Regions from separate parts of the Peribacillus sp. NPDC058075 genome, predicted to be linked through region 1. Evidence: riboswitches for the same ligand, from Rfam matches in the RefSeq annotation. Region 1 holds a riboswitch; each other region holds the start of a gene.

Evidence for each region. A riboswitch is a leader RNA that binds a small molecule or an ion and turns the genes downstream of it on or off. The one in region 1 is predicted to bind S-adenosylmethionine.
Region 2: it holds a riboswitch for S-adenosylmethionine, as region 1 does, so the genes downstream of both, ACFVS1_RS22025 (sugar ABC transporter substrate-binding protein) here and ACFVS1_RS17800 (5-methyltetrahydropteroyltriglutamate--homocysteine S-methyltransferase) in region 1, are expected to answer to the same signal.
Region 3: it holds a riboswitch for S-adenosylmethionine, as region 1 does, so the genes downstream of both, ACFVS1_RS16225 (methionine biosynthesis PLP-dependent protein) here and ACFVS1_RS17800 (5-methyltetrahydropteroyltriglutamate--homocysteine S-methyltransferase) in region 1, are expected to answer to the same signal.

Annotation. Positions count from the first base shown of each region.
Region 1 covers NZ_JBHVSL010000002.1:11,280-21,285, reverse strand. Annotated here, with positions in the region: gene ACFVS1_RS17805 (LysR family transcriptional regulator) at 1-633, shown strand, start outside; gene ACFVS1_RS17800 (5-methyltetrahydropteroyltriglutamate--homocysteine S-methyltransferase) at 689-1,792, opposite strand; SAM riboswitch class I at 1,875-1,976, opposite strand; gene ACFVS1_RS17795 (hypothetical protein) at 2,133-2,561, shown strand; gene ACFVS1_RS17790 (glycerol-3-phosphate responsive antiterminator) at 2,734-3,276, shown strand; gene ACFVS1_RS17785 (MIP/aquaporin family protein) at 3,502-4,326, shown strand; gene glpK (glycerol kinase GlpK) at 4,348-5,838, shown strand; gene ACFVS1_RS17775 (hypothetical protein) at 6,017-6,310, opposite strand; gene ACFVS1_RS17770 (glycerol-3-phosphate dehydrogenase/oxidase) at 6,452-8,104, shown strand; partial or broken gene ACFVS1_RS17765 (sodium:alanine symporter) at 8,297-8,473, shown strand; partial or broken gene ACFVS1_RS17760 (alanine:cation symporter family protein) at 8,470-8,787, shown strand; gene ACFVS1_RS17755 (PucR family transcriptional regulator) at 9,186-10,006, opposite strand, start outside.
Region 2 covers NZ_JBHVSL010000003.1:259,069-269,074, forward strand. Annotated here, with positions in the region: gene ACFVS1_RS21990 (hypothetical protein) at 1-479, opposite strand, end outside; gene ACFVS1_RS21995 (hydrolase) at 667-1,023, shown strand; gene ACFVS1_RS22000 (helix-turn-helix domain-containing protein) at 1,165-1,617, opposite strand; gene ACFVS1_RS22005 (ketoacyl-ACP synthase III) at 2,103-3,086, opposite strand; gene ACFVS1_RS22010 (hypothetical protein) at 3,349-3,573, shown strand; gene ACFVS1_RS22015 (ABC transporter permease) at 3,937-4,941, opposite strand; gene ACFVS1_RS22020 (sugar ABC transporter ATP-binding protein) at 4,943-6,445, opposite strand; gene ACFVS1_RS22025 (sugar ABC transporter substrate-binding protein) at 6,503-7,615, opposite strand; SAM riboswitch class I at 7,731-7,836, opposite strand; gene ACFVS1_RS22030 (GTPase domain-containing protein) at 7,931-10,006, opposite strand, start outside.
Region 3 covers NZ_JBHVSL010000001.1:3,255,637-3,265,642, reverse strand. Annotated here, with positions in the region: gene ACFVS1_RS16235 (type B 50S ribosomal protein L31) at 1-169, shown strand, start outside; gene metC (cystathionine beta-lyase) at 280-1,461, opposite strand; gene ACFVS1_RS16225 (methionine biosynthesis PLP-dependent protein) at 1,458-2,570, opposite strand; SAM riboswitch class I at 2,657-2,770, opposite strand; gene fumC (class II fumarate hydratase) at 3,099-4,481, shown strand; gene ACFVS1_RS16215 (hypothetical protein) at 4,591-4,833, shown strand; gene ACFVS1_RS16210 (ABC transporter ATP-binding protein) at 4,880-6,025, opposite strand; gene ACFVS1_RS16205 (PucR family transcriptional regulator) at 6,151-7,035, opposite strand; gene ACFVS1_RS16200 (NAD-dependent epimerase/dehydratase family protein) at 7,215-7,583, shown strand; gene ACFVS1_RS16195 (NAD-dependent epimerase/dehydratase family protein) at 7,580-8,008, shown strand; gene ACFVS1_RS16190 (hypothetical protein) at 8,066-8,257, shown strand; gene ACFVS1_RS16185 (MetQ/NlpA family ABC transporter substrate-binding protein) at 8,488-9,309, opposite strand; gene ACFVS1_RS16180 (methionine ABC transporter permease) at 9,365-10,006, opposite strand, start outside.

The DNA of each region.
Region 1 (10,006 bases):
GAAGTGAAGGAAACGGGTGAGGGAATTAAAGGTACCCTTTCAGTAGGTTCCGTACTTGCTTATATGTCTTATTTACCTGATAAAATTAATAATTTCAAGAAAAAATATCCTTCCGTTGCCTTTAAAATATTCGCAGGAGATCCATATGAAATAAGTAATTATTTGGAGAATCAGGATATTGAACTTGCCATTGTTCATTTACCTGTCGAGATGAAGGGTCTTTCCATTTTGAACATAGGACAAGTGCCGAATGTTTTTGTTGTACCTGAGGGGTGGGACAGTTTCACTTCGAAGGATAGGGTCCATTTAAAGGATATTGAAAATATCCCATTGCTTTTAGTGCATAGGGAAAAAGGACAAGGGATTTATGAAGAAATTATCGAGGAATTTAAAAAGCGGGAAATACAGCCAAATATTTTATGCGAATGCCATGATGTAAATGTTCTGCTCTCACTGGTTTCAGCTGGAGTTGGGGCGAGTATTGTTCCGAAATCAGCTGTTTCACCTCATATTATAAAAGGAGTGAAAGTGTTGGATATTATCGATTCTTCAATTCAATCGAATATAGCTTTGGTTTTTAGACAAGATCGTTATCTTTCAAAAACGGCAAAACATTTTATTGAGCTGTTTTGAAGAAAAGCTAGGCCTTCTTAAAGTGCCTAGCTTTTACGTTACATGTAAAGATGAATCATTCCCATACTTCTTTTGCTACATCAACAACGAATTTCAGTTTTTCCCATTGCTGGTCTTCGGTCAGCTTGTTGCCGTGATGGGTGGAGGCAAAGCCGCATTGCGGGCTTAAGCATAATTGTTCGAGAGGAACGAAGTCTGATGCCTCCTTGATGCGAGCCCTGACTGCTTCCTTGTCTTCGATTTCTCCATTTTTTGAAGTGACGACACCCAGTACGACCCGTGCCCCGCCATTTGGAATGAATTCCAATGGTTTGAAATCCCCTGAGCGTTGATCGTCATATTCCAGGAAGAATCCATCGACTTTTTCTTTTGCCAATAAAGTTGGGGCGATACGGGCATAGCTTCCTTCAAACGCCCAAGTTGACTGGTAGTTCCCACGACAGAGGTGTGTGGTGACGACAAGGTCTTCTGGTTTTCCTTCCAATGCGCCATTAATTACGCGAAGTGCAAGGTCGATTAACTGTTCCCTCGTATATTTTCCATCTTTGAACTGGAAATCCGGAGCTGAAAGTCTGGCAATATAAACATCATCCAATTGAAGATAACGCACACCTGCTTCATAAAAGGCTTTCAAAGCATGCTGATACGCCTTGATGATATCATTTGCATAGTCTTCAATATCAGGGTAGACGTCTTCATTATGAATGCCTGCAGCAAATAATTGATTCGGACTGGGAATGGTTTGCTTGGCCACGGCACGTCCGTTCACGATTTTGTTCAATTCAATGAAATCACGGATGAAGGGATGTTCAGGATTGAATGAAACCTTCCCGGTATTGCGAACGTTATATCTCTCTGTTTCCACACCATCGAACGTGAGACCTTTTTCAGTCACATATCCCTCGATGCCATTTAAATGTTCGAGGAAGTCGAAGTGCCACCATGTTCGTCTGAACTCACCGTCGGTAACGGCCTCTAATCCAACTTCAATTTGTTTTTCGACAATCCGATTGATTTCTTCGGTCTCAACTTCACGAAGACGCTCTGCTGAAATGGTACCTTCCTTATAGTTCTTTCTGGCAATATGTAAACGTTCTGGTCTTAATAAACTTCCAACGTGGTCGGCCCTGAATGGCGCTTTCGTTAATGTGATTGACATGTTGCATTCCTTCTTTCTCTTTAAAAATAAAAAACCTCTTCTTAAAAATAAGAAGAGGTGTAGGCAACGAAGCTATATACTCTTCTTATCTTCAAGTTTTTACACTTCTGGAATTAGCACAGTACATGAATCGTCTGTTGCTGAGGCATCAAAGGGCCAGTCCCTCCACCTCTCTTGATAAGAGTTGTCTATTGAATTAAGTATGACTATACAGGTAGTTTGTACAAAGGTCAAGCGTTGAAGGTGGAAAATTTAGAATTTACCGATTATTAATTTGGGCAGAAATGTTAACTGCATCGGGGAACCCGGCATATGCTTTGAGTAGGGAGGGAATGCGAGGATGAGTACATTCAATCCATTCAAAAATGGCATACCGATAACGGTTACTGAAGCTATGATAGAGAGAATCATAAAAATGAAATCCTCTGGTCCGGATATTAAAGTCGAGATTACGCCAAAGCATATTGTGCTTTCCGGAACGATGGAAGTGAAAAAAATGATGTTTAAGAAAAACGTAGCTTTCCGGATTACATTAAAACCGGTTTCTGTGGAAAAAAGAACGATATCATTTGAATTAGTGGAAATGGAACCAATTGACAGGAATTTCATCAACCAAAGGATATTTAACAGACCGCCATTTTTTGAATATGAAAAAAGAGCGATCAAAATGAATGTTAATGCTTGGGACATCGTGAGAAAAATTCCAGTGGGCACAATTAAATCGTATGAACTTGTCGAAGGTGCATTGAAAATGAAACTCTCATTATGAGTTAAGGGATATTTTACATACAACCTTATCCGCAATCTATAAAGGGAGTGCCAGGTATGTTAGTGTTATGGTGAGATTGGTCATGAAAAAAATGTGATTGATAAATCAAGCTCTTTAAAATATACTAAATAACTTGAAGTTTTGAGTTTTTCTGGGAATGAGGAGGATAATGATGGATCAAAAGATTTTACCTGCTTCAGCAAGCATGAAGGATTTTGAAAGATTTCTAGAAAGCTCCTATGAAATAGGTGTGTTTCTTGATTTGCATATATCACAATTGAAAAATGTAAGTATGATGGCAAAGCAGCATAATAAGAAAATGATTTATCATGTCGATTTGATCCATGGCATAAGAAGTGATGAGTACGCGACAGAATTCATTTGTCAGGAATATAATCCCTATGGGCTGATTTCGACTAAATCAAGCGTAATATTGAAGGCAAAGCAAAAGGGGGTCATTGCGATCCAGCGAATCTTTTTAATAGACTCACATGCGCTTGAGAAAAGTTATAAGCTGGTGCAGAAAACCAAGCCGGATTATATCGAGGTGTTGCCGGGTGCCATGCCATGGATGATAAAAGAAGTGAAGGAACGATTGCAGACACCCATTTTTGCAGGTGGCCTCATACGTACTTCGGATGAAGTCCTGAACGCTCTTGATGCCGGAGCGTCGTCGATCACCACTTCCAAAACTGAATTATGGGATATCGTCTAATAGGGGGAAATTGAAAAAAATACAGAAAAATAGATTAATTTTTCACAAAATATTGACAGCGTTTTCATAACCTAGTATATTTTACAGTACAAGTTAATATATGTGACGGAGACTAGGAGATTCACAACAGATCTATTCATAATTTATTTATGAAGATAGTTCTGCTGTGGATCTCCTTTTATTTGTTGGCAAGGTTTAAAAAATTATCAGGGGAGGGGTTTTATCATGACTCCATTTTGGGGAGAAGTGTTAGGCACGATGATATTAGTTGTATTCGGAGCAGGTATTGGGGCTGGGTCATCCTTAAAGGGTTCCTATGCAAAAGATGCCGGCTGGATCGTTGTCACGATTGCGTGGGGATTGGCCGTTACCATGGGTGTTTTTGCAGTGGGATCCATAAGCGGGGCGCATTTAAACCCGGCGGTCACAGTAGGGTTTGCCATTATTGGAGAATTTCCTTGGAGTGATGTGCCCGGTTACATCGTTGCCCAAATGATTGGCGCAATCCTGGGCGCAACTCTAGTATTCCTGCACTATTTGCCACATTGGAAAGCAACGGATGATCCAGGAGCGAAGCTTGGTGTGTTCGCGACTTCACCTGCGATCCCGCACACATTTTCAAATCTATTAAGTGAGATGATTGGAACTTACATCCTTGTTCTTGGATTATTATTTATAGGTGCCAATGATTTTACAGAGGGTCTAAACCCATTCGCAGTCGGGTTATTGATTGTCGTGATCGGGATGTCACTTGGCGGAACGACAGGATACGCCATTAACCCGGCCCGCGATCTGGGTCCGCGCATCGCTCACTTTTTGCTGCCGATACCTGGTAAAGGCAATTCTAATTGGGGCTATTCATGGATTCCGGTCGTTGGACCGATTGTTGGGGGTTCACTTGGTGCCGTTTGTTATCAAGCATTCTTTAAGGGGGAAATAACAGCAGGATTTTGGTCTGTTTTGGGTGCAAGCCTGGTACTATTGATATTAGCCTATGCTTTTGGTAAAAAACAGTCACATGAAATGGAAAGCAGAAATATCGCCAGTTAATTAAAAGGAGGGGCATACACAATGGAAAAATACATTTTATCATTAGATCAAGGAACAACAAGTTCGCGGGCGATTTTATTTAACGAAAAGGGGGAAATCGTCCATTCCTCCCAAAAGGAATTCACGCAGCATTTCCCTAAACCAGGCTGGGTCGAGCATAACGCCAATGAGATTTGGGGATCGATCCTGGCAGTGATTGCAGGTGTACTATCTGAATCCGGTGTAAAGCCAGAGCAAATTGCCGGGATCGGGATCACTAATCAGCGTGAAACGGCCGTCGTTTGGGATAAGGAAACAGGTACCCCTGTTTATAATGCGATTGTATGGCAGTCCAGGCAAACAAGTGAAATCTGTGATGATTTGAAGGAAAAGGGACTTAATGATCTATTCCGGGATAAAACGGGATTGTTGATAGATGCCTATTTTTCCGGAACGAAAGTGAAATGGATCCTCGATAATGTGGAAGGGGCACGACAAAAGGCGGATGAAGGCAAGCTATTATTCGGTACCATCGATACTTGGCTGATCTGGAAGCTATCAGGAGGCAAGGCTCATGTAACGGACTATTCCAATGCATCCCGGACATTGATGTACAATATCCATGAACTGAAATGGGATGAAGAACTGCTTGAGATATTGACTGTACCAAAGTCGATGCTGCCGGAAGTAAGGCCTTCCTCTGAGGAATATGCACGTACGATCGAATATCATTTCTTCGGCCAATCGATTCCAATCGCAGGGGCAGCCGGTGATCAGCAGGCAGCATTATTCGGCCAAGCCTGCTTTAATGAAGGAATGGCTAAAAATACGTATGGAACAGGCTGTTTCATGCTCATGAATACAGGATCCAAGGCTGTCAGCTCCGAACACGGACTATTGACGACCCTTGCCTGGGGACTGAATGGGAAGGTCGAATATGCACTGGAAGGCAGTATATTCGTAGCGGGCTCCGCCATCCAATGGCTGCGCGATGGCCTGCGGATGCTTCATGATGCCAAGGACAGCGAAGCCTATGCAAAACGGGTGGAAAGTACAGATGGAGTATATGTGGTACCGGCTTTTGTAGGACTTGGAACTCCATATTGGGACAGCGAAGTGCGGGGAGCAGTTTTTGGTTTGACGCGCGGCACATCAAAAGAACATTTCATTCGTGCCACACTTGAATCACTGGCATATCAAACGAAGGATGTCCTTGATGCAATGGAGGCGGATTCAGGAATCGAGCTGCAAACATTAAGAGTGGATGGCGGGGCAGTCAAGAATGACTTCTTGATGCAATTCCAAAGCGACTTACTACGTGTGCCCGTGGAGAGACCGACCATAAACGAAACTACAGCATTAGGTGCTGCATACTTAGCTGGCCTGGCTGTCGGGTATTGGAAGGATCAAGAAGAAATCTCCCGGCAATGGGCGGTAGACAAAACCTTTAAAAACTCCATGGAAGAGCAAAATAGTGAAAAATTATATGAGGGCTGGAAAAAAGCTGTACATGCCGCTATGGCGTTTAAATAAAAAAACAAGATGTATTCTTTCTCAAATGAGCTGGAGTATGCTATAATGAAATCAAGTTAATAACTCGGCCGGAGAACAGGAGAGACCATGAATGCGTTATCGTTAATTCGATAATGTGCATTTATGGTCTCTTTTTTTGTTTTTAATGGCAGATTAGGGATATTAATATCTATATAAACTATACGAACAAATGAACCAATTGAATATAATGGCCGAACTCACGAGTAAACCGTGTGAATTCACGAGTAAAACACTCGAATTCACGAGTAAAAGTGGAGAATTCACGAGTAAAGAGCTCGAATTCACGAGTAAATGTGCAGAACTCACGAATAAAGCGTGCAAATTCGCGCGTAAAGAGCGAGTTCACGAGTAAAAGTGCAGAATTCACGAGTAAAGAGCTCGAATTCACGAGTAAAAGTGCAGAATTCACGAGTAAAGAGCTCGAATTCACGAGTAAAAGTGCAGAATTCACGAGTAAAGTGCTAGTTCACGAGTAAACCGTGTGAATTCACGAGTAAAAGTGGAGAATTCACGAATAACTGCACGAATTCACCAGTAAACGCAGAATCCATACAAAAAAACTAGAATGCAATACTTTAAGGAGGAGTCAGGGATGAGGTTTTCAAATATACATCGGGAAGAAACGATCGAACTTTTAAAAAAAGAGAAATATGATGTGGTTGTCATTGGCGGGGGAATTACCGGTGCAGGGATCGCCCTGGATGCAACGACCCGTGGAATGAAAGTGGCTTTGGTTGAAATGCAGGACTTTGCAGCAGGTACTTCAAGCCGCTCGACAAAACTTGTTCATGGCGGATTGCGGTATTTGAAGCAATTTGAAATAAAAATGGTTGCCGAGGTTGGTAAAGAGCGGGAAATCGTTTATGAAAATGGACCGCATGTGACCACGCCGGAATGGATGCTGTTACCGATGCACAAAGGTGGCACCTTCGGGAAATTCAGTACCTCCATTGGACTTCGGGTATATGATTTCCTTGCGGGTGTTAAAAAAGCTGAACGCAGGAAAATGCTATCGGCGGAGGAAACACTTAAACGGGAGCCTCTCGTTAAGAAAGAGGGACTGAAGGGCGGAGGCTACTATGTTGAATATCGGACAGATGATGCACGCCTTACGATTGAAGTGATGAAGGCGGCTGTCGATAAAGGGGCAACTCCGATAAATTATACAAAGGTAGAACAATTGTTATATGAAAATGGAAAGGTGAACGGCGTCCAAGTTGCCGATTTACTTTCAGGTGATGCTTATGAAATATACGCAGACAAAGTCATTAATGCAGCAGGTCCATGGGTGGATTCCATTCGTGAGAAGGACCAATCGAAACAAGGGAAAACGCTGAAGTTATCCAAGGGGGTTCATGTGGTCATCGACCAATCGAAATTCCCGTTGAAGCAGGCGCTTTATTTTGATACGCCTGATGGCCGGATGATTTTTGCCATCCCGAGAGCTGGTAAAGCTTATGTAGGGACAACGGACACTTTTTATGATGGTGATCCTGCAGTGCCGGCGGTTACTTCCGAAGACCGTGCCTATTTATTAAAATCGATACATTATATGTTTCCAGAAGTGAACATTACGAATGATGATATCGAATCTAGCTGGGCTGGGGTAAGGCCGTTGATTCTTGAAGAAGGGAAAGATCCTTCTGAAATATCAAGGAAAGATGAAATATGGGAGTCCGATTCTGGCCTTATCACGATTGCGGGAGGGAAATTGACCGGTTATCGCAAAATGGCTAAAACGACGGTCGACCTTTTGGCAGGGAAGCTTGCCGAGCAATCCAATCAAACTTATCCAGCCAGCAGCACTAAGGGCATGCCGATTTCCGGAGGGGATGTCGGGGGATCAAGTAATTTCTCTGATTATATCAAGAAACATATTCAAATGGGAGTAGCCTCAGGACTCGCTGTAAAGGACTCCGAAGCGATATTGGCCATGTACGGGTCCAACGCACCTGTGTTATTCGATATCGCAAAAAGCGAAGGAGACGGAGGAGCAAGCAGCGGCCTTCCGCAGAAATTGTTCGTACAGCTGAAATACGCACTAGATCATGAAATGGCCGCAACTCCAGTGGATTTCTTCTTCCGCAGGACGGGGACGCTATTATTCGATATCGATTTAGTCCAAACGCATAAACATGCAGTGATCGATTATATGGCTGGATATTTTGGATGGACGGAATCAACAAAAATGGAGAGAGCCAATCAATTGGAACAGGAAATATCGGGTGCGATTAAAGTATCTTGACCTATATGCAAAAAAATGACGCCGGCGGAATCGCTGGCGTTTTTTGAATTCGGGATGTGATTTTCGGGATATTTGCAAGTGAAAAATAAAAATATTCATGTAAGGTTTCCTAACGCAAAAACTATAGTTTAATTAATCCAGATGAAATATAATCATTAGATAAATTAGAATTTTCAAAAAATAGGAGCTTTATTGTCAGAGTTTATTACGGCTTTAAATGGAGTATTATGGAGTGCGCCAGTCATTTATATTTTATTGGGAGTAGGCTTGTTATTTTCGATTTTAACCCGTTTTCTGCAAGTGAGGCATATTAAGGAAATGTTCGTTTTGATGTTCCAAGGCAAAAGTTCGGAAGCGGGGGTTTCTACTATTATTATGCCGAAACCAATATCGCTTATTTAATGCGCAACCGGAATGGTAAATGGGCCATGTTCGCCTTGAAAATCATTATCCTGGCGGCCAGTTTTTACGATCCGTGCGTACAGCAGAACTGGCCTGGGCATAATGGTGTGGCTCAATGTCATTGCCATTTTAATTCTGGCTAAACCGGCGCTTATTGCGTTAAAGGATTACGAAAAGCAAAAGAAGGCAGGACTGGATCCAGTTTTCAATCCGAAAGCTTTTTAAAAAATGCCGATTTTTGGGAGCGTGAATACCCCGGCAACAAAGAAAACGTTTCTTGAAGGAAAATGCCCTTATTTTAATATAAAATAGGAAAATACATAAAAAACCAGCTCAAGGTATTTGAGAGCTGGTTTTTTATAGTTTTGTGGATTGGACACACCTGTGATGGATTCCATGATCACCTACCTTGGGGGATATTCTTGTTGGCGGCACTCCGCAAGTGGAAGGACCATCGAAACTCTTGGTCTTAGCAAACTATCGAAAGAGGAAATCATTGATTTTGTTCGTACTGGGACGCCTAAAGTTACCGTATAGGGTGAATCAGTAAAATCGTTATAACCCTTTAGAAAGATAATAGTGAAACATGTATAAGGAGAGAAGAATACGGCAGACCTAGCCGCGTTTTTTCTCTCCTTTGCTTTTTGAATCTCCCGAACTTAAAAACAGGATCCTCTGTTTATGATCTCTGCTTTATAAGCTGTAAATCGATGTATAGTTGCATTCTCGAATGAAAGTCATCAAAATCGATTGAGGTGAGATCGGTTATTTGATTCAATCTATATTTCAATGTGTTGGTATGAATGTATAGCTGTTCAGCTGTCGGTTTGATCCGGCAATTGTTCAACAGATATATTTCCAGAGTTTGAAGGAGTTTGGTCTGGCTTTCCTGGTCCTTCTTTTGAAGAATCTCTAAATCCGTATTGATATAATTCGTTTTAGCATGATGGTTGGAGATCATTTCGAGGTAACGGAAAATCCCAAGCTTGCTATATTGGAAGGGAAACTGTTCAGGTTCACCGATGAACTTGGCTGCGTTGATCACTTCCAGGGCTTCGAGATAGGATTTTCTTAATTGAAGAATCGAAGAATACTCATTTCCGATTCCCGGGAATACCTTTTTGTCATTGAATTGGGAAAGAACGGTGTTCGTTAAATCATTGGCGCTATCGGTAAGCAGGTCTTTCCCTTTTCCGTTGCTGCCAATCAAGACGATGATCTTCAATTGGTTTGTGAATACATGGGTGAAATGATTCAATGCATTGGCAAATAGACTGACTGTGTCCGTTAATTCATCGAAATGTTCCGCATCGGATTGAGCGATGGTAAAGACATTAACAAGGAAAGTTTCCGGAATGAGAAGACTCATATTGGCGGCTTCCCATTTTATTTGGTTTTCGGTTTGATAGACTTCGTCAATGACCTTTTGATAAAACTCATTTTTTTCTTCATCTTTTTTCATGTTTATCTGTTTTTTCTGATAAAGGAGCTTGCCGATAT
Region 2 (10,006 bases), on a different contig from region 1:
GCCTGAGATTTACTTAATGTACTAACCGAAGCCTTACTCTCTTCTTTGCCTATTGTATCCGTTGCCGCCTCATCTTCTAAATTGGATCCATTGGTTGCTTCCTTCGCCGGCTCCGCCTCACCATTTCCCTCTACTGCTTCTATCGTGGCGGAGTCTGATACCGGTTGCATTTCCACCGCCTTTGAAACCATTCGTTTACCTTCCCGGTATTTCGCTTTATATGCGGTTGCCTCTTCAAATTCGCTTTTGGCTGAATCAAAATCCTGTTCCTCGTATTTCTTCATTCCACTCGCCAGAAAACCTGAAAGATCCATTAACTCCCTTGCTTCCGGTGTTTTTGCCTCTTTATACGCTAATTCGAATGCCTCATGGGCTTCTAAATAATTTTCCTCATTCAACTGACTTTTCCCTAAATCCATATTGGAATCATAATTCCTTGTTACGCAGCCTGAAGCAATCAACACCAAAAAAATAACCATGATTGACCTCTTCACTTTATCACTCCTTGATTTCCCAATTATTCTGTAAATTCATCTTATACCATTTGATAAGAAATCCGATACCTCTATTTCCTATCTTTTTCATTAAGGAAATGTTTACATTGATGATTAACTTTTTACAAATAGTGGTACAGAATAGATAAACGCTTGAAAGGATGATCACAGAATGATGAAAGAAAAACAGACCTATCATGTCGATTTGGTCAGCGGCGACGTACTCGGACAAAAACTTGAAGAGAATCCAAGCTTCACTGTACACGCAACTGATGAGGAACTTGCAGAATTGAAACAGTGCTTGGAGGAACACCGGACAGATGACCTGGAGACATATGCCCGTTCACATGTGCCCTACCTTCTCTATCATCATGACCGGGCAAATGATAAATACGATGCAGCCATGAAAAGGCTTTATGCCCTCATTTATAAATTAGGGGATGAAACGGCACGAAACCATATTGAAGAAATCGGCATTTTGAAAGATAACAAATTCGAGGGACAAGAAGAAGTGCAAAAGTTCAAATAAGAAATAGGAACAGAACCTGAAATTCAAAGGTTCTGTTCTTTTATGATCAAGTTCCATCAAAAAGTTTTCCTGCCCCCGATAAAAGGGAAATACAAGATTCCGTTTTGTGATTCATTATAAAGTTTTATAAGCAGAGTTCTTTCAATCTACATATTTATCCTTCAAATAATCTGAACCGATACCGCCAATAACCATCAAAGCTAATGGTAAAAAATTCGATAAAACTGGCATGCTTTTTAATATGGTAATATCTGTGCCGGCAAATTTATTAAGTCCAAAAATAATCAATTTAGACACTAACAAAATTGCTCCTATTATTAACACGATATCAAAAAACATTTTCCTTTTTGGAAATGCTAACTGCTTACTTTCCCTTATTATTTTTTCTTTCAATTCCTCGTCACTCCTTAATAATTCATCTACCGTAATTTGAAATAAATCACTTAAATTAATGAGTACTTCAATACTGGGATAATTTTTCCCCGTTTCCCATTTGGACACAGATTGGCGACTCACATGAATTTTCTCTGCAAGATCATTTTGTGACCAATTTCTTTTTTCCCGTTCTTTTTTTAATCGTTCGCTAAAAATCATAATCAGTTCATCGCCTTTCCTACTCCTAGTATTGTGAGATGAATTATGCAAAGTAAAGATAGTAATAAGCGCATTACTATGCAACTTATGGGTGACATCGAAGAAAACCTAGATATAACAAGGGAATCAGATTAATTTTCCGGAACTGCTGTAGAAAGGTGAAATTATTAAAAATTGCAGCCAACACGAAAGTGGCAGAGAAAAGCCTTGTAAGATCGCTTCCTTAATTTCACGAAGCATTTTTTGCTCTTGTGGCTTTTGCAATTCCCCATCTTCAGGATGATTCCGTGAGTAAAAAACATAACGGAAACTGTTCATTTCCTCTTTATTTGCAGTTCAAATGAAGGTCATGTTTCTGCATCGTTTTAAAGATATTTTTTACTTACCTTGAATATATACTTCTGCAAAGAATCATACTTTAAGAAGGCCCCCAATGAGAGGCCTTCTTAAAGTACAAACTCAGTTATTAGTTGTAGAAAAAAGTTTTATAAAGTCCAATTGATAAGCAATCCTGCTTGTGCTAACCCACCGCCGAAACCATATAATAAAATCTTCTCACCATTATTGAGCTTTCCTTCACTTATTCCTTGATCTAAAGCTAATGGTATGGTTGCTGAGGAAGTATTTCCATACTCCACTAAGCTATATAAAGTTCGCTCAATTGGAAAACCACTTCTATCACATATTGACTCAATCATTCTTAAATTTGCACTATGCGGTACAAACCAATCAACATCATTCAATTGATATTCAGTATTTTGCATCACAGTTTGCATTCCTTTTGGAACAGTCGTAACAGCCCATTTATAAACTTCACGTCCATTTTGAACAAGGTTACCACTATTATTCAAGTCTTCACCATTTATTCGTGTCGATAGGTTTGTACTATATAAATGTTTCCCGCCTTCTCCTTCAGAATATAAATGTGAAGAAATAAAACTTGGCTGTTTTTCATCATATTCTACAAGAACTGCTCCTCCGCCATCTCCAAATAAAATACAAGTGGCTCGATCTTCATAGTCCATAAGTTTAGATAAAGTATCAGCTCCAATAACAAGAACTTTCTTGTTTAAGCCAGATGTTACTAATCCATTAGCTACATGCAACCCATAAGTAAATCCTGCACAGGCAGCGTTTAAATCAATGGCTCCAGTATTCTTAATACCTAGCTTCGCTTGGACTAAAGATGCTACACTTGGAGTGTTGAAATCAGGTGTAAAGGTACAGACAATGATCATATCAACATCTTCGACAGATTTATCATACCGTTCCATTAAATCGTTTACAGCTTTATAACCTATATCACTAGTAAACTCTTCTTCATGTGCAATTCTTCGTTCTTTAATACCAGTACGTTTAACAATCCATTCATCATTGGTTTTAACCATTTTTTCTAAGTCTTTATTTGTTAACCTTTTTTCAGGAACATACGAACCTATCGCAGTAATACGTGCTTTGGATTTGAACATAGAATAGCCACCTCGTGTGTATGAATTGCATCATTTTATAACTTGATATTAACACCTGGTACTAATTATAAAGCAAATAAAATCTTATGCAACTTCCGATTCCTATAAACCCATAAGAAAAAGAGCTGAACGACAAAGAACGATCGCTACTGATAATTAAGAAGATTCTGCTCCTAAATAGTATGCTATATCGTAGCAAGAACATCCTGTTACGCAATTATTAGTGATATAACATTTAATGCAGAAACTCTGGAAGTGACGAGTGATACCACAAGAGGAGACAAACTCGATATTAATTGAGTTTGCAAAATCGTTGATTTCCTCTCCAGGCACTCGCTTTCCGCGGGCGGTCCGGGGTCCGGGAGCCTCCTCGCCGGGGGTCTCCCTTGGACTTGCTTTTCCCGCAGGAGTCTCGACCTTCCGTTCCAATCAACTTCGGTTTAAAATTCAGATGGATATCCTTTTGTCTACAAACTCCGTAACGTAACAATTCAAGTTTATTAATATTCGTTTCTTTTTCCGAATAAATAATATATCAAATCTCCCAATAGATTAAATAATCCAATAGATTGAATGTTTTATGCCTGCTTAACACTCTCCTTTGGTTAGGATATGAATGTTCATACTTTACAATAGATCATTATCAATCTTAAAAGGTAAAGTAAGTTTCCTATAAAATTTTGCTATCGTGGCTGCCCCATATTAGCGTTAATAAATATTATTAAGTAAAAATGGAGATAATTTATATCCATACCCCGTCCCTTTTTAAAAAGGAAAAATCCTGTTGCATATTCAACAGGATTTTTTTTCATAATTTTGGATTTCCTCAATGTAACGTAACGGATTCATTTTAGTGTTTTTGTTTGTAATAAGTTACAGCGAGCGCAAGTGCCAGCACTGTTCCTTTGACGATATCCATCGCATAATACGGAACGGACATCATGATCAGCCCATTTTGTAGGATTCCGATCAAGACTGCTCCGACAAAGGTTCCAAAGGCATTCGGTTTTCCCGCACCTAAAACGGATGATCCAATGAAGGCTGCCGCAACGGCATCCATTAAATAAGGAGACCCTGAATTGATTTCCGATGTCATGACCCTTGAAGCAAGGACGATCCCTCCGATTGCAGCTAATAGAGCCGAAAGCAGATAGGCAAGGATTTTGTATTTATTGACCGATATCCCGGAAAGTCTCGCCGCTTCCTTATTTCCCCCAATAATGTACATATAACGACCGTGCTTCGTATAAGTCAAAAAGATATGGGTCGCAATCACAATGACGGCCATGATCAGGATTATCCATGGTACCTGACCAATTTTGGCGAAAAATGGGCTGATCAGTCCTGTTGCGAATGTCCCGTCGGGCATGACCATATTTTGCGAAACCGTTGCCCCTTTTGTATAAGTAAGGGCAATTCCCTGGATAATGAACATGGTAGCCAATGTCATCAGCATGTCGGGAATTCTCAATTTAACGATCATGAATGAATTCAAAGCCCCTACGACAAGTGAGGCACCGATTGCAGCTAATATAGCAATTAATGTATCCTGTGAAAACCAGACAAACATCGAGATGACGATGGCATTGGCCAATGATGCGACGGAGCCGACGGAAAGGTCGAAGCCATCCACGGTCAGGGATATCGTAATGCCGATCGCAATGATGGTCACGATTGAAATGGAACGCAGGATGTTGACCAGATTCGTAGTTTGAATGAAAGATGGGTTGGAAACGGCAAAAATTCCAATCAGAATGATAATCGTCAATATGGTGCCGTATTTATAGAAAAAGTCGAATAGTTCCACCTTTTTCTTCGCTTTCGCTTTCTGTGTAACAGGAATGGGTATGCTCATCCTATTTTCCTCCTGTTGAATAGAATAGTAGTTCTTCTTCATTCGTTTTGCTTGTTTCTAATTCGATGACAGTGCTCCCGTCATATAACACATATGTCCGGTTTGTAATGCCAATGATTTCGGAAAGCTCGGATGATGCATAAATGATCGCTTTCCCATTCCTTGCAAGCTCTGCAATCAATTCGAATATATCCTTCTTGGCTCCAACATCGACCCCTTTCGTTGGTTCATCGAATATGTATACATCCGCATCGGCCATAAGCCATTTCCCGATGGCAACTTTTTGCTGATTGCCACCTGAAAGGTTTTCGACATTCACTTCCCCTGAAGGAGTTTTAATTCCTAGACTTGCGATCATTTCCTTCGCTCTTTCCTTTTCCGCCTGGCGATTCACGAAGCTGAATGTCTTGGAGAATTTGCCAAGACTAGCTGCCGTCAAGTTAGCCGAGACTGATTCCTGAACAAGGACCCCTTCTTTCCTGCGTTCCTCAGGTACAAGCGCCAGACCGCTTTTTACTGCTTCGTGCGGTGATTTCAAGGAAAGCCTTCGACCATTCAGTATGACCTCACCCGCTGTGATCGAGGTATGACCGAAAAGGGTTTTACACAGCTCCGTTTTCCCAGCCCCGACCAACCCTGCCAAGCCGATTATCTCGCCTGCTTTAATATTCAAACTGACATTTTTAACTTTCTCTGCATCTGACAATCCGTTCACTTCCAGAATAACGTCGCCAATCGAAGCATTCACTTCAGGAAACTGTTCATCCATGGTTTTCCCAAGCATGTTCTCTACCACTTCGGTACGGGTTATGTCTTCCTTCTTTCGACAAGTGACACGCTCCCCATTCCTCATGATCGTAATTTCCTCACAGATTTCAAAAATTTCGGGGAGACGGTGTGAAATGAAAATGATTCCCACGCCTTTTTGCTTTAATTCATTTACAATTCGGAAAAGTTCTGTCGTCTCCGTATGACTTAAGGGAGCAGTTGGCTCGTCGAGAATCAGGAATTTACATTCTGTCGAAACGGCTCTTGCTATCAGGACCATCTGTTTTTCAGCCAAAGTAAGGTCTCTTACCAGCTTTTTCGAAGGGACACGAATTTTCATATCTTCAAGAATAGAAGCGGCTTGGTTATGCAGCTCTTTCCATTGGACCATCTGTTTTTTTCCCATGTTTTGGACCATATCATTCAACATTACATTTTCCCCAACCGTTAAATAAGGGATGAGGGCGGTATCCACTTCCTGATATACAATTTGGATGCCATGTTCTTGAGCCGCTTTTGGCGAGCGGATATCCTGCTTCATCCCATCCATAAAAATGTCACCTGAATAATGAACATGGGCTCCCGATAATACTTTCATTAACGTCGATTTCCCTGCTCCGTTTGCACCGACCAATGCGTGGGCTGTCCCTGATTTTACGGAAAAATCAACATCACTCAGCGCCTTCACCCCCGGAAATTCAATCGAAATCTTCTTCATTTCTAGTTGCGTGCCCATGTCCATTCCCCCTTATTGAACAGACACTCCCTTTTACTTGAAAGAGAGTGTCTCTTTTTACTTTTTATAATGATCTTTCAAAACTTTCATCCAATCTTCTTCAAATTCAGTCGATACACCCCAGCCATCGACAATACCAGATAGATTTGCCATGTTCACCGCTTCTTTTGACGCTTGGATTTGCTTTTGTGAAATAAGTGAAGCCTCCAAGTCATAGGTTTGCGGCGTTTCTTCGCCCGCTAATTTTTTAGCCAATATCCTCATATTCACTGCACCGATCAACTTTGGATCGACTGCTGCCGTGTAGGACCATGAGCTATCAGCCGATTGAATTTCCTGGAGATCTGCATTCGAAACATCTATTCCATATATCTTTACTTCATCTCGGCCCGCCTCTTTAATCGCCCGGGCTGCACCGATAGCGAAGGCATCCCATGTTGCGAAAATGGCATCCAATTTACCTTTAGGGTATTTATTCAGCATTGCCGCTACAGCATTTTGTGTCTGAACCGAAGTATCAGCAGAGGCCACTCCGAATCTTTCAACTTCTTTAATCCCAGGATTTTCTTTTAATTTTTCCTGATAGACTGCATTTCTTCGTACCATTGGAGGAAATCCATCCACCCAAAGATAGGCAATCGACGCTTCACCTTTCTGTTCTTTTATCAGTTTATCAAAAGCCAGAGTTGCCAACGCTTCATCATCTTGTGAAGTTAATGTCACGCCTTCTATTTTAGATAAATCGCTTATTGAATCGAATGTGACAACGCTTTTACCTGCATCAACCAACTTTTGAACATCATTCACAGTTGCTGCATCATCACCATGTGAAATGATATAGCCGTCATAATCTTCCTCCAAAGCCTGCGCTATCGCATCATGGAATTTAGCCGTATCACCATTGGCTGTGTACGTATCCACTTGAAACCCCAGTGCTTCTCCTTCTTCCTTCGCCCCCGCCAGGTATTGGGCCGTATGATCATCACCGCCAATTTTACGGATCACTTTGATTCTGGCTCCATCTCCATCAGCAAATCTTTCCGGAACATTTTCAAATGATACTTTTTCTTCTTTCTTCGACTCTGTGGAGCTCTGACCTGTAGAGCAACCCGTTAAAAGCAAAGCCGAAGCGATGGTTGAAATGAATATCCCTTTAATAGACCTTTTCATTTTGTTTCCCTCCATTTTTCCTTATTAGTCTTATCAGTTAAGTTGGTGTAAATTCCAAAATAAAAACCTCTCTAATATAGAGAGGTTTAATCGGCTGTTTTGCAGACTTGTCCCTCTCTTATCTGTCAAAACATTTCTGTTTTGCAGGATTTAGCACCAATTCCTAATGGAACGGTTGCTGGGCATCTTAGGGCCAGTCCCTCCGCCACTCTTGATAAGAGATATATGTGTTACGTTTTCGTAATTATCACTTTATAGGGATATAGTCGTAAAGTCAATAGATTTTTGAATATTTGAAATGTTCCCCGTTATTTTTTATTTTCTTTGTAGCTGGGCTAGACGCTTTTTCTCAATCTTTTCAAGTCGCTCCAACTGCCTTAATTTCACTTCGAACAAGGTGATAGGGTCACGGTAAACTTCCGGATTTTCTTTCATATGCTCCAATGCAGCCTGGTAGTCTTTAATTTCAGTCTGCGTTTGCTCTATCGTTTTTTGAAGTAAAGCAAATGAACCGCGATAGAAAAGGGAGATGTCACGATCCAATGATTTTTCAAACAATCCAAATTGGGTAAGGAAACGTTCCGTGATCATTTCCGCAACATCCAGGTAATCTTCACTTTCCAGGTATTTCTTATAACGATTGTACATATTGGCTTTATTTTGCGGTATCGCCCCAAACAGCTTCCCTGCCCCTTTAAGCAGCAATTGAGATGGAGTCCTGCGCAAAAGGATATTGACGTTTTCGATGCGGATACTGCTTGTCATCCGGTCGGCATCACGGCGCCAATCATCCAATACCCTGAAGTCGCCTGCCAGCGTAATCCGTTCTTCTTTGTATAATTCATTGAATCCGGCACTCATCTCATCCATGAACTGCTGGCTTTGTGTGAACTCCATTTGGGAACTGGCAATCCAGTCTTGAAGAGAACGGTAATATTGAGGCATGATTTTGTCAGAAATGAAGTTCTGAATCCGCTCATTCATTTCCTGGTTTAACTGTACATGGACCTGACTGAAATCACTGCTTTCCGTTAACGATTTAGAGCAATCCCTCAGTAATTCAGGAATTTTTGAATAAAGCTGATTTTTCACTTCGTCCTTAAGCGAACGATACGACCTTATGATATTTTCACTTTTTTCTTTTTCCAGATCAGCCAGTTGATTGACCGCTCCATTCAGCTTGACTTCCATCTGTTCATTCCAAGAGATGGAATGCTCGCATTTCCGCTCATTGGCTGCCCGTTTTTCTAACAGATAAGATAAAGTTTTACGAATGAATGCCAGGATTTTTTCAGATCTTCTTTCCTTCCAATTATCATCTTGATAATTCGATTGCAGGAAGGCTGAAAGGTCCTTCAATTGCTGCCGGCTGTCATAATGTTTGGAGAAAGCGAATACTTTCGCATTCGGGAAATATGCATTCACTTTATCCCATGTTTCGTCTTCCATCCGGACTGCGACCTGATCACTGTATATCGTATCCATTTTATTTAATAAGAAATGAATCGGCAGTTTCGGAGCCATCATTTGAATTTCCAATAACAGATCCCGTTCGCTGCCGGTGAAAGGCGCACGGGCGTCAAGAACGAACATCAATCCATCACTGCCATGTAAATAGCCCTGAAAATCGGATTCCACGCTTTGTTCCCCATTGAACCCCGGTGTATCCAATAACCGCAGATGATTGTTTCTTAGGTAGTCACTGATGATTGTCACATCGACAATAGTCCCGCGCTGACGGCGTGTTTCATCCAAATCAGTTAGCTCTTCGACAACTTTGCTATCTGTATCGGTAATTTCAAGTATTTCCAAATCATCCCCGTCTTTGACACTGACTAGTGAAGAATGGTCTTCAGCCGCAATGCTCTCGCCAACGATTGACTGAATAAAGGATGTCTTGCCATTTCCTGTACTTCCTGCAAGAAGAAGATTGAAATTCCGAGTATCCTTAAGCCCGTCTACCATCCATTTAAGCTTATTGCCAACCTTTAAATCATTATCTTCAGCCCACTGGATAATGGAATTGAACAGTTTCTCTCCCGCTTCCAGTCCACCACCCAATTTAGGCGATTTCGAAAGCAGGCTCTCTGCATCCTGAATGACCAGCGCATTGATCGTATCCGGGAAGATTTCATTCCAGGACAACGCGGATGCCGCCGCAAACAGCGAAAGCTCCCCGTCTGCGATTTTGAGCCAGTTTTCCAGCAACCTTGGCACGACAGGACTTAATTCTTTGATTAGGTGCGTTCCTTCTAACAGACCTGCATATGCATCCCTGTAATAGACGGAAAGCTCATCCCATACATCCGCATGGTTCAATTCGATGGTATCTATCAAGTTATTAATCACTCTCAGCCATTCAAAATAAGAATCCGTATATTTATAGTTTTT
Region 3 (10,006 bases), on a different contig from region 1:
CACGAAGACGTCCAATGAAACGATCGTTTGGAAAGACGGCCAAACATATCCATTATTAAAAGTGGAAATCAGCTCGGATACGCACCCTTTTTATACCGGAAAGCAGAAGTTTGCTGAAAAAGGCGGACGGGTCGATCGCTTCCTGGATAAATATAATATGAAGAAATGAGAGTCAGGCCATCGGGAAATCGATGGCCATTTTTTATGACTGGGTAGAAAAAGTTAATAATGATGCAAGGAAAAAGGGTGCCCATAATTTATAAGGCACCCATCCTTTATTCATTTTGCAGCAATTGCTTCCCCTTTGGCAATATTGACGAGGGCCGCATCGAAGTCCTTGATTATATCGTCAGGATTTTCAAGTCCGACAGAGAGGCGGAGCAAACTGTTCGTGATGCCGCGCTTTTCCCTTTCATCAGCAGGCATGGCAGCATGGGACATTTTGGCCGGGTAGGATAATATGGATTCGACCGCTCCCAGGCTTACGGCAAAAACAGGGAGCTCGACTGTGTTCACGAAGGAACGGAAGATTTCCTCACTTTCCAATTCAAATGATAGGACCGCCCCTGCACCAAGTGACTGGCCTTTCTGGATGGCGTGCTGTGGATGATCGGCCAGTCCGGGATAATACACTTTTTTCACCAAGGGCTGCTCCTTTAAGTAGGCTGCTATCTTTTCTGCCCCTTTTTGTGAATGCTCCATTCTAACTGATAAGGTTTTCAAACCTCTCATTACAAGCCAGGCATCCTGAACTCCAAGGACCGCTCCAAATGAATTTTGGAGCGAACCGAGTCTTGCCGCCAATTCCGGATCTTTCACGACTGCAAGCCCAGCTACCACATCACTATGTCCGGATAAAAACTTCGTCGCGCTATGAAGGACAACATCCGCGCCCAGATTCAGCGGTTTTTGCAATGCCGGCGTCAAGAATGTATTATCAACAAAACTTAAGGCACCGGCTTTTTTGGCGATATCACATACAGCTTGAATATCGGTCACTTTAAGTAACGGATTTGAAGGCGTTTCGATGTATATGGCCCTGGTATTTGGCTGAACGGCCGCTTTGACGCTTTCAAGGTCCGTCATGTCAACGAAGGTATGCTCAATATTGAAACGGGTCAATACGCTTGTGACCATCCTGAACGTTCCGCCATACACATCTTCGGAAATGACGATATGGTCTCCGGCCGACAATAGCAGGAAGGCTGTTGAAATGGCAGCCATACCTGATGAAAAGGCAAAGCCGTGAGTGCCTTCCTCAAGTTCGGCAATGATATCTTCAAGTGCTTCGCGAGTGGGGTTCCCGCTTCTGCTGTAATCATACTTGCCGAATTGATCGATATTGGATTGATGGAAAGTCGATGCATGCTGAATGGGGACGCTCACACCTCCCGTTGCCGGATCGAATTTATGCTGATTATGAAGTAATTTCGTTTCAAAGCTAAAATCATTACCTGTCATCGTAGTGCCTCCCTTTTTACATGTGCGAATGCTTGCTGCAAGTCACCGATTAAATCATCGCTATCCTCGATGCCAACTGAGAAGCGGAGCAGGCGATTACAAACCCCATTTGCCGTTCTGACTTCAAGCGGTATATCGGCATGTGTTTGTGTGGCAGGATAGGTGATGAAGCTTTCAACCCCTCCAAGGCTTTCTGCAAAGGAAATTAATGAGAGCGATTGTAAAAATGGGTTGACCGCCGATTCATCAATGATGCGGAAAGAAATCATGCCGCCTCTGCCGGGATACAATACATCCGTGACACAATCATGTTCCGATAAGTAATCTACAAGTATCTTGGCATTCTTTTCATGACGCTCCATCCGCAATGCCAGGGTTTTCATTCCGCGCATCAACAGCCAAGAATCAAATGGGCTCAAGACAGCTCCAGTGCCATTATGATGGAAGGCAAGGGCATCGCATAATTCAGCGCCGCTAGCAACGATCAGTCCTGCGAGCACATCATTATGACCACCGAGATACTTGGTTGCACTGTGAATCACAATATCCGCTCCAAGCAGGATGGGTTGTTGAATAAGAGGCGTGTAAAAAGTGTTATCAACGATTAACAATAAATTATATCGTTTGGCCAATGCGGCAACGGCACTAATGTCCGTTTGCTGCATAAGGGGGTTAGTGGGAGTTTCGATGAAGATGGCTTTCGTGTGAGGAGTGATGGCTTTTTCGATATCCTCCAAACAACAAGTGTTTACATAGTCACACTGCAATCCCCATTTTTTAAAACCTTGTTCTAACAGACGATATGTACCGCCATAAAGATCTTCGCTGACAATCCAGGCATCCCCGGATTTAAAAAGGGCGAGAATGGTGGAGATGGCGGCCATTCCTGAACTGCAGGCATAACCTTGGTCTCCTTTTTCCAAATCGGCGATGGATCGCTCCAATAGCTGGCGTGTAGGGTTTCCTGTCCTTGTGTAGTCGAATCCTGTAGATTGGCCAATTCCTTCGTGACGAAAAGCTGTTGAAAAATATACCGGCGGATTGACTGTTCCTGTCGCCGTTTCGCTGCGATTTCCTAATTGAGCAAGATAAGTTTCAGTTTTGTACATGGTTTTCACTGCTCCTTTGAGTTATATAAAATAAAAAAAAGTCTTCTTTAAGAAGAAGACTTTGATTAAGTAGGGACGAGTCATTCTTCTTATCTTCCAAGTTCACAAACTTGTGGAATTAGCACCTTTTCATTGGTTTGAAACAAATGAAGGTTGCTGAGGTGTCATCGGGCCATTCCCTCTACCTCTCTCGATAAGAGTTTAGATTATTCAATTTCTTTTGAATTTACTATATATACAAAATACTGTCAAGGGCATTTTGGGAGTGATAATGCTTGGATGTTCATGACCAGGTCAATTGGAGCCTAGAGGTGTCTACACTTTATGTCTCTAAAAAGAATAATCGAATTTTCATATAAACATGAAGGGAACATGGATTATTCAGAAAAAATGGAAAGGGTCAGCGGGATATTTTTGCTTTAAAATAATAAAGTTTGTACAATGTATGGAGAGAAAGAATAATCCGACATTATTCATTTCATATGCAAAGGGTCTTCAATGAATAGTGCAAACATAGGAGGAGAACACATGGAATACAGAATCGAACGAGATACGATGGGTGAAGTGAAAGTTCCTGCTGATAAATATTGGGGAGCACAAACTGAGAGAAGCCGCAACAATTTCAAAATCGGTAACGAAAAAATGCCGATTGAATTAGTTCGTGCATTTGCATACGTTAAACAAGCTGCGGCAAAGGTGAACTATGATCTTGGTGATCTTTCCGAGGTTAAAAAGAACGCCATCGTCAAGATTTGCGGGGAAATCCTTGAAGGTACGCTTGATGAACATTTCCCGCTTGTAGTTTGGCAAACGGGAAGCGGCACGCAAAGTAATATGAACGTGAATGAAGTGGTCGCCAACAAAGGGAATGAATGGTTAAAAGAAAATGGTGAATCCGAAACCCTTCACCCGAATGATGATGTTAACAAGGCACAAAGCTCAAATGATACTTTTCCGACCGCCATGCATATTGCAGCCTTTATGGAAGTCGCTGAAAAATTGGTTCCTGCCATCAAAGCACTTCGTGATACATTCGATACAAAAGAAAAAGAATTTTGGGATGTCGTGAAAATTGGCCGGACACATCTTCAAGATGCTACACCATTAACATTAGGACAAGAAATTTCCGGTTGGAAAGCGATGCTCGATAAAGATCTAGCGATGATTGAGGAAAGCAGCCAAAAATTATTGAACCTTGCTCTAGGCGGAACGGCAGTAGGAACAGGAATCAATACAAAAAAAGAATTCCCGGGACTTTCTGCCAAACAAATTGCAGCGGATACAGGATATCCTTTTGTCACATCTGATAATAAGTTCCATGCATTGACTAGCCATAACGAAATCGTCTACGCACACGGTGCTTTGAAAGCATTGGCGGCGGATTTAATGAAAATTGCGAACGATGTCAGATGGCTTGCAAGTGGTCCAAGAAGCGGAATCGGCGAAATAGCCATTCCGGAAAACGAGCCGGGCAGCTCCATCATGCCAGGTAAAGTCAATCCAACACAAAGTGAAGCGCTAACCATGATTGCAACACAAATCGTGGGTAACGATGCTACAATTGGCTTTGCAGCAAGCCAAGGTAACTTTGAATTGAATGTATTCAAACCAGTCATCATCTATAACTTCCTGCAAACGGTCAAATTATTGACGGAAGGCATTCATTCATTCAATGACAATTGTGCGGTGGGCATCACTGCAAATGAAGATAAAATCAAAGAAAATGTAGAACGTTCCCTTATGTTGGTAACAGCATTGAACCCGCATATCGGTTATGAGAAAGCAGCCAAGATTGCCAAAACGGCATTCAAGGACAACTCTACGTTAAAAGAAGCGGCGTTGAAATTGGAGTTCCTGACCGAAGATGAATTCGAAGCATGGGTCGATCCTGCTAACATGGTTAATAAATAATTGCATACAAGTGCCCTCCCTCTCGTATTAGGGAGGGTGTTTCCATGTTTTAAAATAATGGAATCGACAAATACTGAAATCATAAGTATCGGGAACAGGAGGAAATACAATGTCTATATGCCCGCTTTGCAACGGTCTGAGAAAAATTCATGTTAAATGCCCGGAATGCGGCAGTAATCTTGAGGATAAAGGGAAATTCATGGACTACGCTGATGATTACAGTGCTTATATGGATATCGACATCCTTAAAGAAAACGACGGATACCCTCAATCCCTTCAAAAAGGCCAATGCCCGCATCTCATGAAATGCCCGGAATGCAGACATGATGAAGTGGTATTGGTCCAAGAATGAATTTGAATAAAGTAAAAAGACCCAATATGAATGGGTCTTTTTACTTTTAATTGGCAGATAACTTCATGCTTTCCTGCATCTGTTCATCTTCTTCAACTAAAATGCGATGTTCAGTCCCTTTATCAAAAAAGTGTGCTTTATTCATGTCGAGGGCAAGATCGATCTTTTCCCCTGCCTGAATAATATTCTTGGCATCGACCCGTGCAACGAAGTCCTGCCCCTCTAATGTGGAGTAGAGCATAATCTCAGCGCCCATGAGTTCGGCTACATCAATTTGTGTCGTGAATGTAGTATTAGGGGCCTTCGTGAAGTAAGCTCCTTCATTATGGAAATCCTCCGGACGGATGCCAAGGATTACATCTTTTCCGACATATCCTTGATCACGCAGCATTTTCATTTTCAATTCAGGTATTTCAAGCGTTTGTTCGCCTATTTTAATTGTGCCTTCTTTTAATGTTCCGGTAAAGAAGTTCATGGCAGGTGATCCGATAAAGCCGCCGACGAAAACATTTATTGGTTTCTCATAAACGTCCTTTGGGGCACCGACCTGTTGGATGATACCATCTTTCATTACAACGAGACGTGTCGCCATGGTCATTGCCTCTGTTTGGTCATGCGTGACATATATGGTTGTGGTGTCGAGCCGTTTATGCAGCTTAGCGATTTCTGCACGCATTTGAACCCGCAGCTTTGCGTCGAGATTGGATAATGGCTCATCCATCAAGAACACTTTTGCATCCCTTACAATTGCACGGCCGAGAGCCACACGCTGGCGCTGACCACCTGAAAGCGCTTTAGGTTTCCTGTTTAGCAACTCTTCAAGTCCGAGAATCCTTGCCGCTTCATTGACCCTTTGCTTGATTTCCGCTTTTGGCGTTTTCCTGAGCTTTAATCCAAATGCCATATTGTCAAATACGGTCATATGAGGATATAAGGCATAGTTTTGGAAAACCATCGCAATATCACGATCTTTAGGAGGGACATCATTTACTCGCTTGCCGTCTATGTATAAATCCCCTTGGGAAATGTCCTCCAGTCCGGCAATCATCCTTAATGTCGTTGATTTGCCGCAACCGGAAGGTCCCACAAAAACGATGAATTCCTTATCGGCAACACGAAGGTTGAAGTCTTTAACAGCCGTCACCTTTTTATCATAAATCTTGAATATATGATCTAACACTAATTCTGCCATGAAAAATCCCCCTTTTAAACTACTGATTACTTGTACCAATTAGCTATAGTCTAAGCTATCGGTTTAGAAAAAAGTATGGGCACATTGCACAAAAAAAGGCTGAAATTACCACTTTATGATGGAAATTAATCATTCAGCAGAAATATCAAGTACGCAGTAAGGGCATGACGGAAGTTCCTAATATCGAGACCAGTTCTTTCTGAGAATTTATCGATTCGGTATTGTAAGCTGTTCCGATGTATATAAAGCTGTTTTGCGGCATAGGTGGCATTGGAATTACACTCGATATACGTTTTAACTGTTTTGATAAGCTCAGTATCCTGCTTGGTCTTGCCAAGAATTTCATTGATATACCACTTTGAATTCGTAAAGGATGGATCATTTATTAATGAATGGGGGATGATGTCTGCCAAATCCGTCACCTTTAGATCCGGCAGATGCACCTGTGCCAAATCAAAACATCTTTTCTCCAGGGCCCAGTGATGGTGAAGGTCTTGATTTACAGGGTGAAAGCGCCCCGTGAACATACGGGTCTTTACATAAAAATCACTTTCAAGCGTGGAAGAAATGGCGATTAGTTCTTTATTTGATAATGGTTCATCCTTGTCCGTTTCAATTAAGACTCCTGCCGTTTCACTTTCCCAGATAATAGCTGCGTCAGATGGAACGAAAGCGAGGAAGGCCTCTTCAAAATCGGAGTTGGAAAAATCAGCATGAGTCAGCTTGAAATGAAGGAATCGAACATTCTCCCAGCTCGTTAAAGGCATTGGTGCATTCGGTTCGGATAAAAAATTTTTCCATGATGAATCTGGATGTGCATGGAGGTTATTTGGGTTTATGGAAGGAGCAAAAAGCAGCTCCAATAAACGAATTTCCTCGGCTGTGATTTCTGAACGGGGAATGCCAAGTATACTTCTGGAGTCTTCAAACCAAACATATTCAGAAATATCATCAGTATCCTTTTTATTGGTAAGAGCGTTCGGGAATTTTTGTTTAAGATTTTCAAGCATCGGTTCCACCTTCTTTCTCCCTTTCCATATCATTATAGCGAAAAAGAATAAAGTTCAAAAGATTAGGATATTGCTAGTTTTTCCAAAAGGGAAAATCAAAGAAAAGTTGCAAGTATTACTAATGATAGGTAAGGTACTGCGTATGCTTTATGGAATATCGTTAAAGAGGAGGAGATCTTATGAACATTTTAATATTGGGCGGTACACGGTTTTTAGGCCGGTATTTAGCAAAAGCTGCGATAGGGAAAGGGCATGATGTCACACTTTTTAATCGTGGAAGCGACCCTTATGTCTTTCCCGGAATAGAACAGTTAAAAGGGGACCGCGACGGGGATTTGGAAATGTTGAAAGGGAGACAGTGGGATGCAGTCATTGACACATCAGGATTTATCCCTCGAACTGTATCGAAATCTTGCAGATTGCTTAATCAAGTTAAACATTATACATATATTTCAAGCATCTCCGTTTATAGTGATCCGACCGAGCCAGGAATTGATGAAAATGGAGAAGTTCACACACTAAATGAAGATAAAGCAAAGCAGAAGTGATCACCCGCGGAACTGCTGGACCGATATACGGTGAATATTATGGACTGTTAAAATCATTATGCGAAAATGCAGCTGAAAAAGAATTGCCGGGGAAAGTCCTTTCAATTCGCGCCGGGCAAATAGTGGGTCCATATGATTACACTGACCGATTGCCGTACTGGCTTAAAAGGATAGCGGAAGGGGGAGAAATTTTATCTCCTGGTCGCTCTGGACGTCCAATCCAAGTTATCGATGCAAGGGACTTGGCCCAATGGATCATCCAAATGATAGAAAAAAGCATGACAGGTACGTATAATGCCGTTGGCCCAGATTACACACTGACTATGGGGCAATTACTTGAAGGCTGCAAAAAGGTAACAAGAAGTAATGCTGATTTTACATGGGTATCTGAAAAATTTTTAAATGACAATAAAGTAGAGCCGTGAGGAGAAATGCCTTTATGGATACCGGAAGAATTCCCTTTACCAGGAGGAAAGGAACCTTTGAATGGATTTTCGGCTGTCGATAACGGTAAAGCCATCAATAATGGACTAACATTCCGTCCCTTATCAGAAACTCTCGAAGATATATGGAATTGGGAAAAGTGCCGTACGGAATCTGCCGATAGAAAAGCTGGCATTCACAGACAACATGAAAGTGATCTCCTTGGACTATGGAAACAGACAGTAGGTTGAAACCTTCTTTTATTATATTGAAATACTAAGTGTGCTTGGTGAAAAGGATGATTTAAACGAACAACTTGAAGGAATTAAAAAAGCGATGTACTAAAAACCCCATCGCTTTTTTAGTCCACGAATCTGCTTGCGAGGTTTGTAAGGATTTCAAGTTTTTCCGTCGCGGCCGCTACTTTGTCCTTATTGAAAGGCCTGCTCCCAATAAGGGGGAGCAGGCCACGATTATTTGATCAATTCATCCAGTCTGGTTTTCCGAATCCGGCAAATTTGTCATCGATGACTTTTTCGAACTGGTCGGATTCCACAACTGATTTAATATCCTTTGCAAATTGGGAGTCCACATCTTTTGTATTCACTGTAACAACGTTTCGATATATATCAGGCATTTTTTCTAAAACAATGGCATCCTGTAGGTCCATTTTCGCTGCAAGAGCGAAGTTGCCAGGGACCGCTGATAGGTCAACACTGTCTGTTGCCCGGGGCAATTGAGCGGATTCCAATGGTTTGAGTTGAATGTTTTTTGGATTTTTCGTTACATCCTTTTCAGATATTTTTAAAGGGTCGACATCTGGATCGACTTCAATCAGCCCTTCATCCACCAGCACTTTAAGTGCACGTGCGAGGTTAACCGGATCATTGGGCACTGCAAGGGATGTACCGTCTTTAATTTCTTTCAATGATTTATACTTGTTCGAATATATGCCCATTGGTGCTGTTGGAACTATGATAAGGTCGGTAAGCTTTAAATCATTTTCTTTAGCGAAGTTATCCATGTACACCTTATGCTGGAAGAGGTTGGCGTCGATCGAATGGTTGCCAAGGGACTTATTCGGCTGGATATAGTCGGTGAATTCGACGATCTCTATTTTGTAACCGAGATCTTCCAGACCTGGTTTTATGGCCTCTTTAACCATATCGGCATAGGGCCCGGTAGTCGCCCCGATCTTCAATTCCTTTTTGTCTTCAGTTTTTGGGGATGCATCATCGCTCCCGCATGCTGCCAAGCCAAGGGCAAGTGCACAGACTGATAATAACGAAGCTATTTTCTTCATTTAAAATTCCTCCTGAGTAATGAAATGTATTGAATCATTGAAAAATGATGGATCACTATCGTTTGTTAACTATGTATGAGGCCTTGTCACCAACCATTTGAATGATTTGAACAAGGCAGATCAGCACGACGATCGTCGTGATCATGACTGTGTTGTCATAACGGTAATAACCGTACCGGATGGCCAGGTCGCCAATTCCGCCTCCGCCGATTGTCCCTGCCATTGCTGAGTAACCGATAAGCGAAATGGTCGTTAATGTCAGTCCTTGAATGATACCCGGTTTTGCCTCTGGGAGAAGTACATCCTTAATGATCATCCATGGAGTGGCTCCTACGGCAATTGCAGCTTCAATCACTCCTCTGTCTATTTCACGTAATGCCGTTTCAACGATTCTTGCAAAAAAAGGTATTGCGGACACCGACAGGGAAACAGTAGCCGCTCTCGGCCCTATCGTCGATCCAGTTAGAAGATCCGTTAAAGGAAGGAGGGCAACCAAGAGAATGATGAAAGGGATTGAACGGACAATATTGACTGCGAATCCTAGAGAGCGATTCACGATACTATTTTCAAAAAATAAATTCCTTGTTGTGGTAAACAGCAATACTCCAAGCGGTAAACCGATCAGCAGGGCTACTGCAAGGGAAACGCCGACCATATAAATCGTTTCAAGAAAGGCTTTATTAAGATCAGGTAAAAT